DNA from 2 places in the Shewanella sp. DC2-4 genome. Region 1 is predicted to be linked to the other one. Evidence: riboswitches for the same ligand, from Rfam matches in the RefSeq annotation. Region 1 holds a riboswitch; the other holds the start of a gene.
The links. Region 1 has a riboswitch for cobalamin ahead of HQQ92_RS03160 (ABC transporter ATP-binding protein). Riboswitches for the same ligand answer to the same signal wherever they lie in the genome.
Positions count from the first base shown of each region.

Region 2: linked by a shared signal. The riboswitch ahead of HQQ92_RS02555 (TonB-dependent receptor) and the one ahead of HQQ92_RS03160 (ABC transporter ATP-binding protein) in region 1 are both predicted to bind cobalamin.

Region 1 covers NZ_JABRVR010000002.1:583,876-588,771, reverse strand. Annotated here, with positions in the region: gene cobT (nicotinate-nucleotide--dimethylbenzimidazole phosphoribosyltransferase) at 1-550, opposite strand, end outside; gene HQQ92_RS03165 (iron ABC transporter permease) at 759-1,889, opposite strand; gene HQQ92_RS03160 (ABC transporter ATP-binding protein) at 1,886-2,761, opposite strand; cobalamin riboswitch at 2,861-3,054, opposite strand; gene HQQ92_RS03155 (histidine phosphatase family protein) at 3,276-4,001, opposite strand; gene metH (methionine synthase) at 4,271-4,896, shown strand, end outside.
Region 2 covers NZ_JABRVR010000002.1:426,273-431,168, reverse strand. Annotated here, with positions in the region: gene HQQ92_RS02555 (TonB-dependent receptor) at 263-2,224, opposite strand; cobalamin riboswitch at 2,333-2,567, opposite strand; gene HQQ92_RS02550 (hypothetical protein) at 2,702-4,144, opposite strand; gene rihA (pyrimidine-specific ribonucleoside hydrolase RihA) at 4,379-4,896, shown strand, end outside.

The DNA.
Region 1 (4,896 bases):
CGCCAAAGGCGACTAAGTTACAACCCGCTTGATGGTGACGCTCAATCAAATCGCGCGCCATAGCAAAGCCTTTATCGACGGTTTCCAATGTCATCGCGGGCTCTAAATGGATTGCCCCCGTTCCAGCGCCAAGACGTTGATCGATAATACCTTCAACCCCTTCAACTGGCGTTAACATACCGCAATCGATCACTTCGAGCTTAAAGCCCACCTGCCGACAAAAAACGTTAATCGCCGCGCCGCCATGGGCAAAGTTTTGCACCATTTGGTGAGTCACTTCGCTAGGGGCAATCGACACGCCTTCTGCGGCAATGCCATGATCCCCCGCAAACACTAACATGGTTGGATGGACTATTTTGAGCACATCCGTTTGTGGCTGCTCCGTTTGTTGTAAATCAGTCGCTTGCACGCGGGCAATCTGCAAGGCTAAGGATTCGAGCTGACCTAAGGCGCCGGGCGGCTTAGTCTTAAGATCAATTTTCTGCTGAATCACCAGATCCTGCGCTTTACTCACAGGGCTTATTTGAAAAGATACGGCTGACTGAGACATCCACACTCCACTTTGTAATCTACATTAAATAACCACAACGCATCCCGCGTCTATGACGAACATGTCCAATTGTGCATTTCCAATCGCGGGTGGGATATCAACAGAAATACTGATTATCCCGTCAGTCGGCACTTACGACATGACTCTAGGATGACGACTTAACTCTGGGTTTACGTCCTGACTAGGTGCCTACGGCATGACCTTGTATTTACGGCATGACTCTACGCTTACGCAAAATCAGCAAAAAGAACATGCTACCTATGGCGGCCGTGATAATACCCACGGGCAACTCTTGATTACCCAATAAACAGCGCGCTAATACATCAATCCACACCATAAATAATCCGCCCACCAGCGCCGTTAATAAAATCGGCTGACGACCGGGAAACAGCATGCGCACTGTGTGGGGGATCATTAACCCGACAAAACCGATACCGCCACAGGTAGCCACCAAAATAGCGGTAATCAAGGAGCAGAGCAGCAACATATTGAGCCGCAGCTTAGGCACATTCACCCCTAAGGTATGCGCCGTTTCATCCCCCGCCTGCAACGCCATGATCTGCCGTTTCATGCCTAAAATAATGAATAAACTCGCACCAATCACCAGTGTCGGCAGTACTAACAAGGACCAACTGGCCTTTGCAAAACTGCCTAAACTCCAAAACAGCACAGAGGCTGTCGCCTGCGGACTGGCGAAATACAGCAGCAGACTCGTTAATGCGCCGAACATAAAGGAGGTCGCCACACCAGAGAGCAGCATGCGCTCCACTTGACTATTAAGCCCTAAGCCTGACAAAGCAAGCACTATCAACACCGACAAACTCGCACCAATAAAAGCGCCCAAGGGCAAGCTAAACCAAAGTAATCCAGACAAGGCACCCGAACCGCTAAAAAGCCCAGAATGTACCGCCATGCCCGCATTATCAAAAAATCCAGAGCCAGTGAATAAGGTCAACATCACCACAGCGCCAAAGGACGCGCCAGAACTAATGCCAAACAAATAGGGATCGGCGAGCGGATTGCGAGTCACGGTTTGCAACACACTGCCCGCCAGTGACAAACCCGCACCCGCCACAAAAGCCAGTAAAATGCGCGGTAGCCTGAGCTCCATCACAATGCGCTCAGTCATGCCATTGGCTTGAGTGAGGTTCGTCGCCTTATTGATAAACACTTGAATAACATCCGTAAAACTGATGTTTGCCGCACCAAAACTCGTTGCGGCAATAGGCGTTATCAAAGTGATGATACCTAATACGAGCAGCATCAGTTGTTGTCTCGTCAACGGTGTCACGATACGCCCCAAATATGAGATGAAATATTGTTTACCCCCCTGAGTCATCCACCTTCGCCTCGCTCGTTCAGGCCATGATCTACATGGTGGTAACCATAAAAATAGCTGATTAAGGGCTTTTTATGTTGTGGATGGGGCGATACCTGAGCACACACGCCAAACACATCGCCAATTCGCGCCTCGGTTAATACTTCGGTTGGCGTCCCCATAGCGCTGACTTCCCCGTTATGGATCAACAACAAACTGTCGCACAGGGCACTGGCTAAATTAAGATCATGAATAGAGGCAATCACGCTGATGCCAAGACTACGCACCAATTCGAGGATTTGAATTTGATAGCGCACATCGAGGTGGTTAGTTGGCTCATCGAGGATTAAAAGCTGCGGCTGCTGCACTATGGCGCGGGCAATCAAGGCGCGTTGCTTTTCACCGCCGGATAAGTGTTCATATTGTTGGTGCATCTTATGGCTCAAGCCGACTTTCTCTAAAGCCTTAGCAATACGTTCAATATCACAGCTCGAATTGGTATCGAACATGCCCTTGTGGGGCGTTAAGCCCATGCTGACCAATTGCTCTGTGGTGAGGTCAAAATAGTGCGGTGTATCCTGCTGCACTACGGCGACGCGACAGGCAAACGCCTTGGGCGACAAGCGCTCAATATCTTGATCAAAAAGGGTAATTTTGCCCTGAGTCGGGCGAACAAACCGATACAAACAGCGCAATAAGCTAGACTTGCCCGCACCGTTAGGGCCAATCAGCCCCAGCATCTGCCCCGTTGGCAGCGTAAAGTTAATATCGGAAAGTATGGTTTTGCCATCGATACACCAGCTCAACTGGCTCACATTGAGCGCGACTGACGGGCTCAATGACGGGTTAGTGTCATTCACGGGGCTGTTAGTTTGGATTGCGGAAAGTTTCACCTAAGCGGCGCTCCTATCGAGTCCAAACCTGTATAAAAAAAGGTTGTGCACATTGTCATCTGCTCCCTCGAGTCACCCGCTCGAGAACTAAGGCTGCACGCAGCGATAACAGAAATAGGCAGGTCTCCTGACTTGTAGAAAAGAAGGAGCTAGGCTCTAGAATCTAGGTGCTTCTTTAAACTACTCACAGTTGCGGGCACAGTTCGGGCTGACTGACGAGCAGCTCCCCGATTCCCTATTATGTTTGGGTTGATATGCTCTTTGTTAACAACGCCACTGTGAATTAAAACAACGGAGCGATTCGAACAAAGAGAGTCTATTCCCAACACCTATTTCTGCGACGTTATCACTCATTGCGCATGTAATACGCTATCTCGTTCAAACGTCAGGGAAAAGCATTATCCTACATCTATCCCATTAGGCAATGCTGTTTAAATCAGAATATTTTCATATCAGCTTATTCTCGCCAAACGATCACGCCTACACCATAGCGCCTAGGTCGTGAAATAAGGCCTCAACACCTGCGCCCACTCGGCCAATCTAAACGCCAATAGCAGGCACCCTGTTCATCTTGCAGCACATTAATCCTCACCACGGCCGCCACGGGTAAATCGAGTTGACTATAAAACCCCACCGCCCGTTCAACCCCTAAGGCACGCGCCATTAAGTGACGGATCACCCCGCCGTGGGTCACGACCCAGACTTGAGTGGCAGGCATATTATCAGCGGTTTCATTAATGGCACTGTTTTCATTACCCATTTTATGTGAGTCAAGGGTCAATCGTTCAAACTCGGCGGCGAGTATCTGGTCAATCGTCCCATTCACCCGCGACTCAAAACTTGCCATAGTTTCACCATTAGGCGGCGGAGTTTGCCAAGGGTTTTGCCAATACGCCGCTAAGCGTTCGCCCTCTTGTTGATACAGTTCATCGAGCCGGCAACCGTCCCAATCACCAAAATCAATTTCCTGTAAACCCGACAAAAACTGCGCCTGTAATGGCCTTGACTCAGATATCAGTGCCGCCGTCGAATGCAGCTCGGCGGCAAAAGCGTGGGCAAAATCGGCGCAGCGGCGTGAAGTCGAGCTATAGATCGCGCTACACACGCTGGCCTGTGACTCAACTGCTGCCGACATTTGTTGCCAACCCTTTTTGCTTAAAGGCACATCCACACGACCCCGTAAAATAGCGCCGCCTTCACACTCACCGTGGCGCAACAATAACAATCGAACTTGTTTCATATATGCCTTTTTAGTTAGGGACTAGATGCTAGGAACTCAAGCCGAGGGCCTAAATTCTTGATTCTCGATTCTCGCTCCTAATGCCTTTGACTTTCATCTTGCCCTGACAATCATAAGTCGCGTATTATGGACGTCTATACGTTTAAATGTCCAAAACAAATTTTTAAGAACAAGTATTCAAAAAATGTCGGCTGACGACAATAAAATGCAATTAGCATAACAATGGTCGATTTTTGGACTTAACTTAGCTGTATTTAAGGTAATTATTTATGACGATACCCTCAACCAAAGCCAGCCAAATATTAGCAGACATTCGCAAACAGCTTGCAGAGCGCATTCTGATCTTAGACGGTGCCATGGGCACTATGATCCAAGGCTACAAGCTGGAAGAAGAGGACTATCGCAGCGAACGTTTTAAAGATTGGCATACAGATGTCAAAGGTAACAACGACCTCTTGGTCTTGTCGCAACCCCACATCATCAAACAAATTCACACCGACTACTTAAAGGCCGGTGCCGACATCATTGAAACCAACACCTTTAACGCCACCACCATCGCCATGGCCGACTACGACATGCAGTCGCTGTCCGCCGAAATTAACTTAGTCGGCGCGCGCCTCGCCCGTGAAGCCTGTGATGAAGCCTTTGCTGCCACAGGCATTCCACGCTACGTCGCCGGTGTGTTAGGCCCCACTAACCGTACGTGTTCGATTAGCCCTGATGTGAACGACCCAGGCTACCGCAACGTCAGCTTCGATGAGTTAGTGACTGCTTACAAAGAATCTACTAAGGCGCTGATTGAAGGCGGCGCGGATATCATTATGGTCGAGACCATATTCGATACCTTAAACGCCAAAGCCGCGCTATTTGCGATTGAATCCGTATTCGATGACTT
Region 2 (4,896 bases), 160 kb from region 1:
TTTATTAACAATAAGATGATTCGGTTACAGCTCACATCATACCTAAAATACTAAGAATTTCAGCCATAAACAGCAGAGTAAAATATAAATTACTCCTATTTAGTGATGACTGCCCGCTAACACTATAGATAACGACAATTAAACCACTCTACTAAAACGATATTCAAGACTATACCTATTTTAAGATTTATTCTTTGAACTCAGCGTAAAAAATAAAAAGCCAGACTCAGTCTGGCTTTGTTATTAGATAGCTCATTAATAATTAGAAGCGGTAGCCCACAGTGAAACGAATATCACGGCCTCGACCAGAATAGTAACTATCCCCCCAATCGCCACCGTAATAACCTGCACTGACATAATCTTTATCGAATACATTATCGATACGCAGACTTGCAAGCCAAGCATCACGATTATAATTCAAGGCTAAATTACCAAGCACGTAACTTGCTAGCTTATCACCTTGATTAGCGTTATCGCCTTCAATAAAACGATCACCCGTGTAGATAGCTTCGGCAAATACTTGGAAATGCTCAGCAAAATCCATGCTGACATAACCGCGTCCCGTGTGTTTTGCCACCCAAGACAGCTCTTTGCCATCGTTAGCACCATCGGTAAATTCGGCGTCGGTATAGTTATACTCTAGCCCGAGTTGCAGCGCTTTAGTGATCTGCCAATCCCAATCGGCACCCGCGCCATAACGACGAGAAGCGTCGGCATTTACGTTTGCACCGTTGAAATTTCCACCTATGGGTTTAACTGCACTCGAGTCATAAACAATTTCATCCTCTAAATCGAGACGATATAGGCTGACTCGCAGGGTTTGACTAGCGACAGCCCAATCCCAACCCGCCTCATAGGAACGGCCTGTTTGCGGCTTTAAGCCAAATACGCCCGGCGATGTATAAGCTTGCTCATCCACTTTGGCAAAACGGAAGTTATCATCGGCGCGCACATAGAGTCTGTGCTCCGCAGTTGGGCGGTAATTTAAACCCAGTTCGAATGCGTGGGCATTTTCGTCTAAATCCATGCCATTAGGATAAACATTGCCATCGACTAACTCATCGGTCACCCGCGCATATCGTCCACCCACAACGTAACTTAAAGTATGACTTAAAGGCACTGTAGCTTGTAGATAGGCGCTTTGCATTTGCTGCACATTACTGCGCGCCATAGTGTCAAAATCAGCCTTGCCACGGCTGATGTCTAAACCTGTGACTAGGTTTAGCTCGCCTTGACGCGTACTGTAATTCGCTAACGCTTTAGGGCTAAACATTAACAGTGAGCGTGTGTTATGGCTGTTCGCCCCCCAATTAAGAGAAGACACCAAGGTATCGCTATAATCTAAATCCGCCGCCAGCGCCCAGTTTTGATTAAGCTGATGCTGGTAACCCGTTCGCGCCGCAGTGGTCATCTCGTGGGCATACTCTACCTTATTTAATGAAGCACGGGGATCGTCTTTAAATTGCTTTTCAGTAAGCGAGCCCGGATTTTCACGATCGTTATCGTAGTAGCTGGTTTCAACAAAGAAGGAGTCTGTGGCTGTTTTATATTGAATGCGGCCAAGAATAGAGCCGGTTTCGTTGGCATTATGCTGGCGATAGTTGTCACCTTGGTTGTAACTACCGGTGAAAAAGTAACGCCAATCTTTGTTGATCGCGCCAGACACATCACCACGACCTTCATAGGTATCAAAACTACCGCCAGATAACTGCACGCTGCCGCCAGTATTTTCAGGGGACTTAGTGACAATATTAATCACCCCACCCACGGCTTGATCGCCATAAAGTACACCTGCACTACCCGATAAAATTTCAATACGATCCACTTGATTAAGCGGAATGGCATTAAGGCTAGGTGCGGCGATATCGATATTATTGAGACGACGACCATCAAGTAAAATCAGCGTGTTATTAACGGCAGTGCTGGCGCTAAAACCGCGCATCGCAAAGCTAGTTCCAATATTGTTATCCGAAATTTGAATACCGCTTTGACCACGTAAGACGTCGGTCAAATTAGTCGCGCCACTCATTTCAATCGCAGCGGCATCAATCACATTCACATTGGCGGCAATATTTAACGGGGTCTTATCAGAGCGGCCGATCACGACAAGATGCTCGTCGACTTTAGCTGTGCTGGTATCGTCAGCCGCCATAACGGGCGCGATAATTGAAAAACTGCAAAGGCTGCCGATCAGCAGCGCGATTTTTGTTGGATTTGTTCCCATTTTACCTTTAACTCCTGCAAGGAAAACGGGGCATTGACGCCACGATACCGTTAATTCAGTCGTAAATACTGACGGTGATTATCGCATTTTGAGATCTGCCCACCGAAATCTCAAAAACACCTTTAGGGCCGGTCTCCGGACTTAGGCTATGTTAATCCATTAAAGTTGGATTAACACGAGACTGACCTTTCACATTCTGACTTTCGGGTTCTGTCTTGAACACACCAATCAAACGCGGTCCTCTCTCACCTTTTACCGTTGCGGGGGCAGTGCCAGAATTTCACTGGCTTCCCGATTATCTCACGACGCTATCATCGCAAGCACCACAGAAGGTTGACTCAAAATTAGGTTCAAAGGGCGTACAACCTGTTAACGCCCAACAAGGCTCAGAGCATATCAGACCTGAGCGCGCGCATTATAGACGTCTATACGGATGAAAGTCCATCAATCTCAGATTAGCGAGAAAACTCACATGAGCTAGAAAACGCCATCCCAGTTTTTTGCCGCAGGTTTTGGTCTGTCTTGGCTCAAAATCGCCTGACGCTGCTCAGGAGTTTCGCATTGGGCAACGGGGGTAAAATCCAGCGGTTTAATCACTAACGAGTCAGCAGGTTGTACCGGCGACTTGTCGAACATGGGCAAATTCATCGACCAAGAGACCAGCTCCCCCTTTTCGCTGATGCCAACATAACCGTCATTTGCGCCATCTAACCAAGTGAGTCGCGGAATACGTGCAATCAACTTCTCCACATTTTCACGGTTGGCGCGATAACCAACAGGCACCACTTTGCCATCGGGACGCGTAAACACAAAGGAGGCAGGCCCTCGAGTAATGATGCTGCCTTCCTGCCAATATTTATCAAGAATCTCTTGGGCATAGTGAAACCCAAACATATGAGCGTAATCAGTATCGTCGGCCACTATTTGCGGCACGGCCTTATCCCGCAGTAATAAAAAGCCTGAGCCAATGCTAATAATCTCTTTTACCCCTGTGATATTGGTTTTTTTAATCCAATCGACACCACAGTTAATCCCATCGCCCCAAAAATGCGCATCCCCCGTAGGACTTAAAATCGCAAAGGCACAATTGTTTGCCGTCATACTCGCCACATCCTTTAAGGCGCTGCGGATCGAGTAAGCATCACTGCGCCAACCCCAACTCACCACAGTGCCGTCCTTTTTCAAGGCGGCATAGGTGTGTTGAAAATATTCGATCTTCGCTACATCCGTAAGCTGCGGGAGTAACTTTTTCATATTGGTCGACTCTTCAACCTGCCCCCAAATCACTGCACTGCCCTCTTTTTTGAGGGCGACAAAACTGCGTCCTCTGGCAAAGATATCGACAACATCAACTAATTGATCCTGCACATGTAAGCTATTGCCGCCGTAGGGGCCATAACCCCAAGTGTGTACCTTGCCATTAGCATCAAGGGCCGCAATGGCCTCTTGATTAGCGAACAACTTGGTAATATTGGTCATGCGGTTTTGCAGGGCTTTGTCGAGGCTCAATTTCCCCACATTACCCCAGTAAACCACAGTGCCATCTTGACGTAGCGCGGCAAACCCGTCCTTAACTGGGACGATTTGCTTAACTTGCTTAAGCTGCTCCGTCACCTCCCTGCTATCACCGCCAGCATAACTGTCGCCCCAAGTGATCACCTCACCGGATTTAGTTAACGCCGCAAAGGCCGAACTGTTGTTGACCACAGTCTCGACTGCGGGTAAATCACAGGGAATATGGCGATACTGTGGACTCGGATTTTCCTTAAGTTGGAGCAATTTGCCGTTATCAAACTGCAGCAATGACTCGTTATTACTTTCCAGAACGGCCATAGGTTGAGGATCGCTACAGCCAGAGATCTGCATGGCAACCATGCCCGCGAGTAAAGCCTTAGGCCAAGTGATTCGATAAGTGAGCATTACTTATTTCCTTGTATTTGCTTGGATATGTCATTCAATGTTGTGCAGCGGACAGAGCGAGAATGGATTTACCTAACATCGCCTAGTGTCAAAAATGGGCAGAATTCTAGCAGCTTGTTGATAAAAAGACGAAAATGCTCACAGTTTACTCTGCAAGTCCCCTCCACAGGCTAGCGCCTAACTGATGGCATGCTATTCTAAGCACTCATCACCGCTGTTTAAAGGAGTAACAGTATGACTCGCCCTATTATTCTGGATTGCGATCCCGGCCATGACGACGCTATTGCGCTCATTTTAGCTCTCGCCCATCCAGAGCTGGTTCCACTGGCCGTCACCACCAGCGCCGGTAACCAAACGCCGGATAAAACGCTCAATAATGCCCTGCGGATCTTAACCTTATTAAATCGCAGTGATATTCCTGTCGCTGGCGGCGCCGTCAAGCCATTAGCTCGTGAATTAATCATTGCCGACAATGTCCATGGTGAAACCGGACTCGACGGCCCTGCATTGCCTAATCCAAGTTTTAGTCCTCAAGCCATTACCGCAGTTGAATTAATGGCGCAGCAAATTCGCCAAAGTCATCAGCCAGTAACCTTAATTCCCACAGGGCCGCTGACTAACATCGCCCTTTTACTGGCGAGTCATAGCGAGTTACACGATAAAATTGAGCGCATAGTGCTAATGGGCGGCGCAGCCGGTGTCGGTAATTGGACCCCAGCCGCCGAATTTAATATTTTTGTCGACCCCGAAGC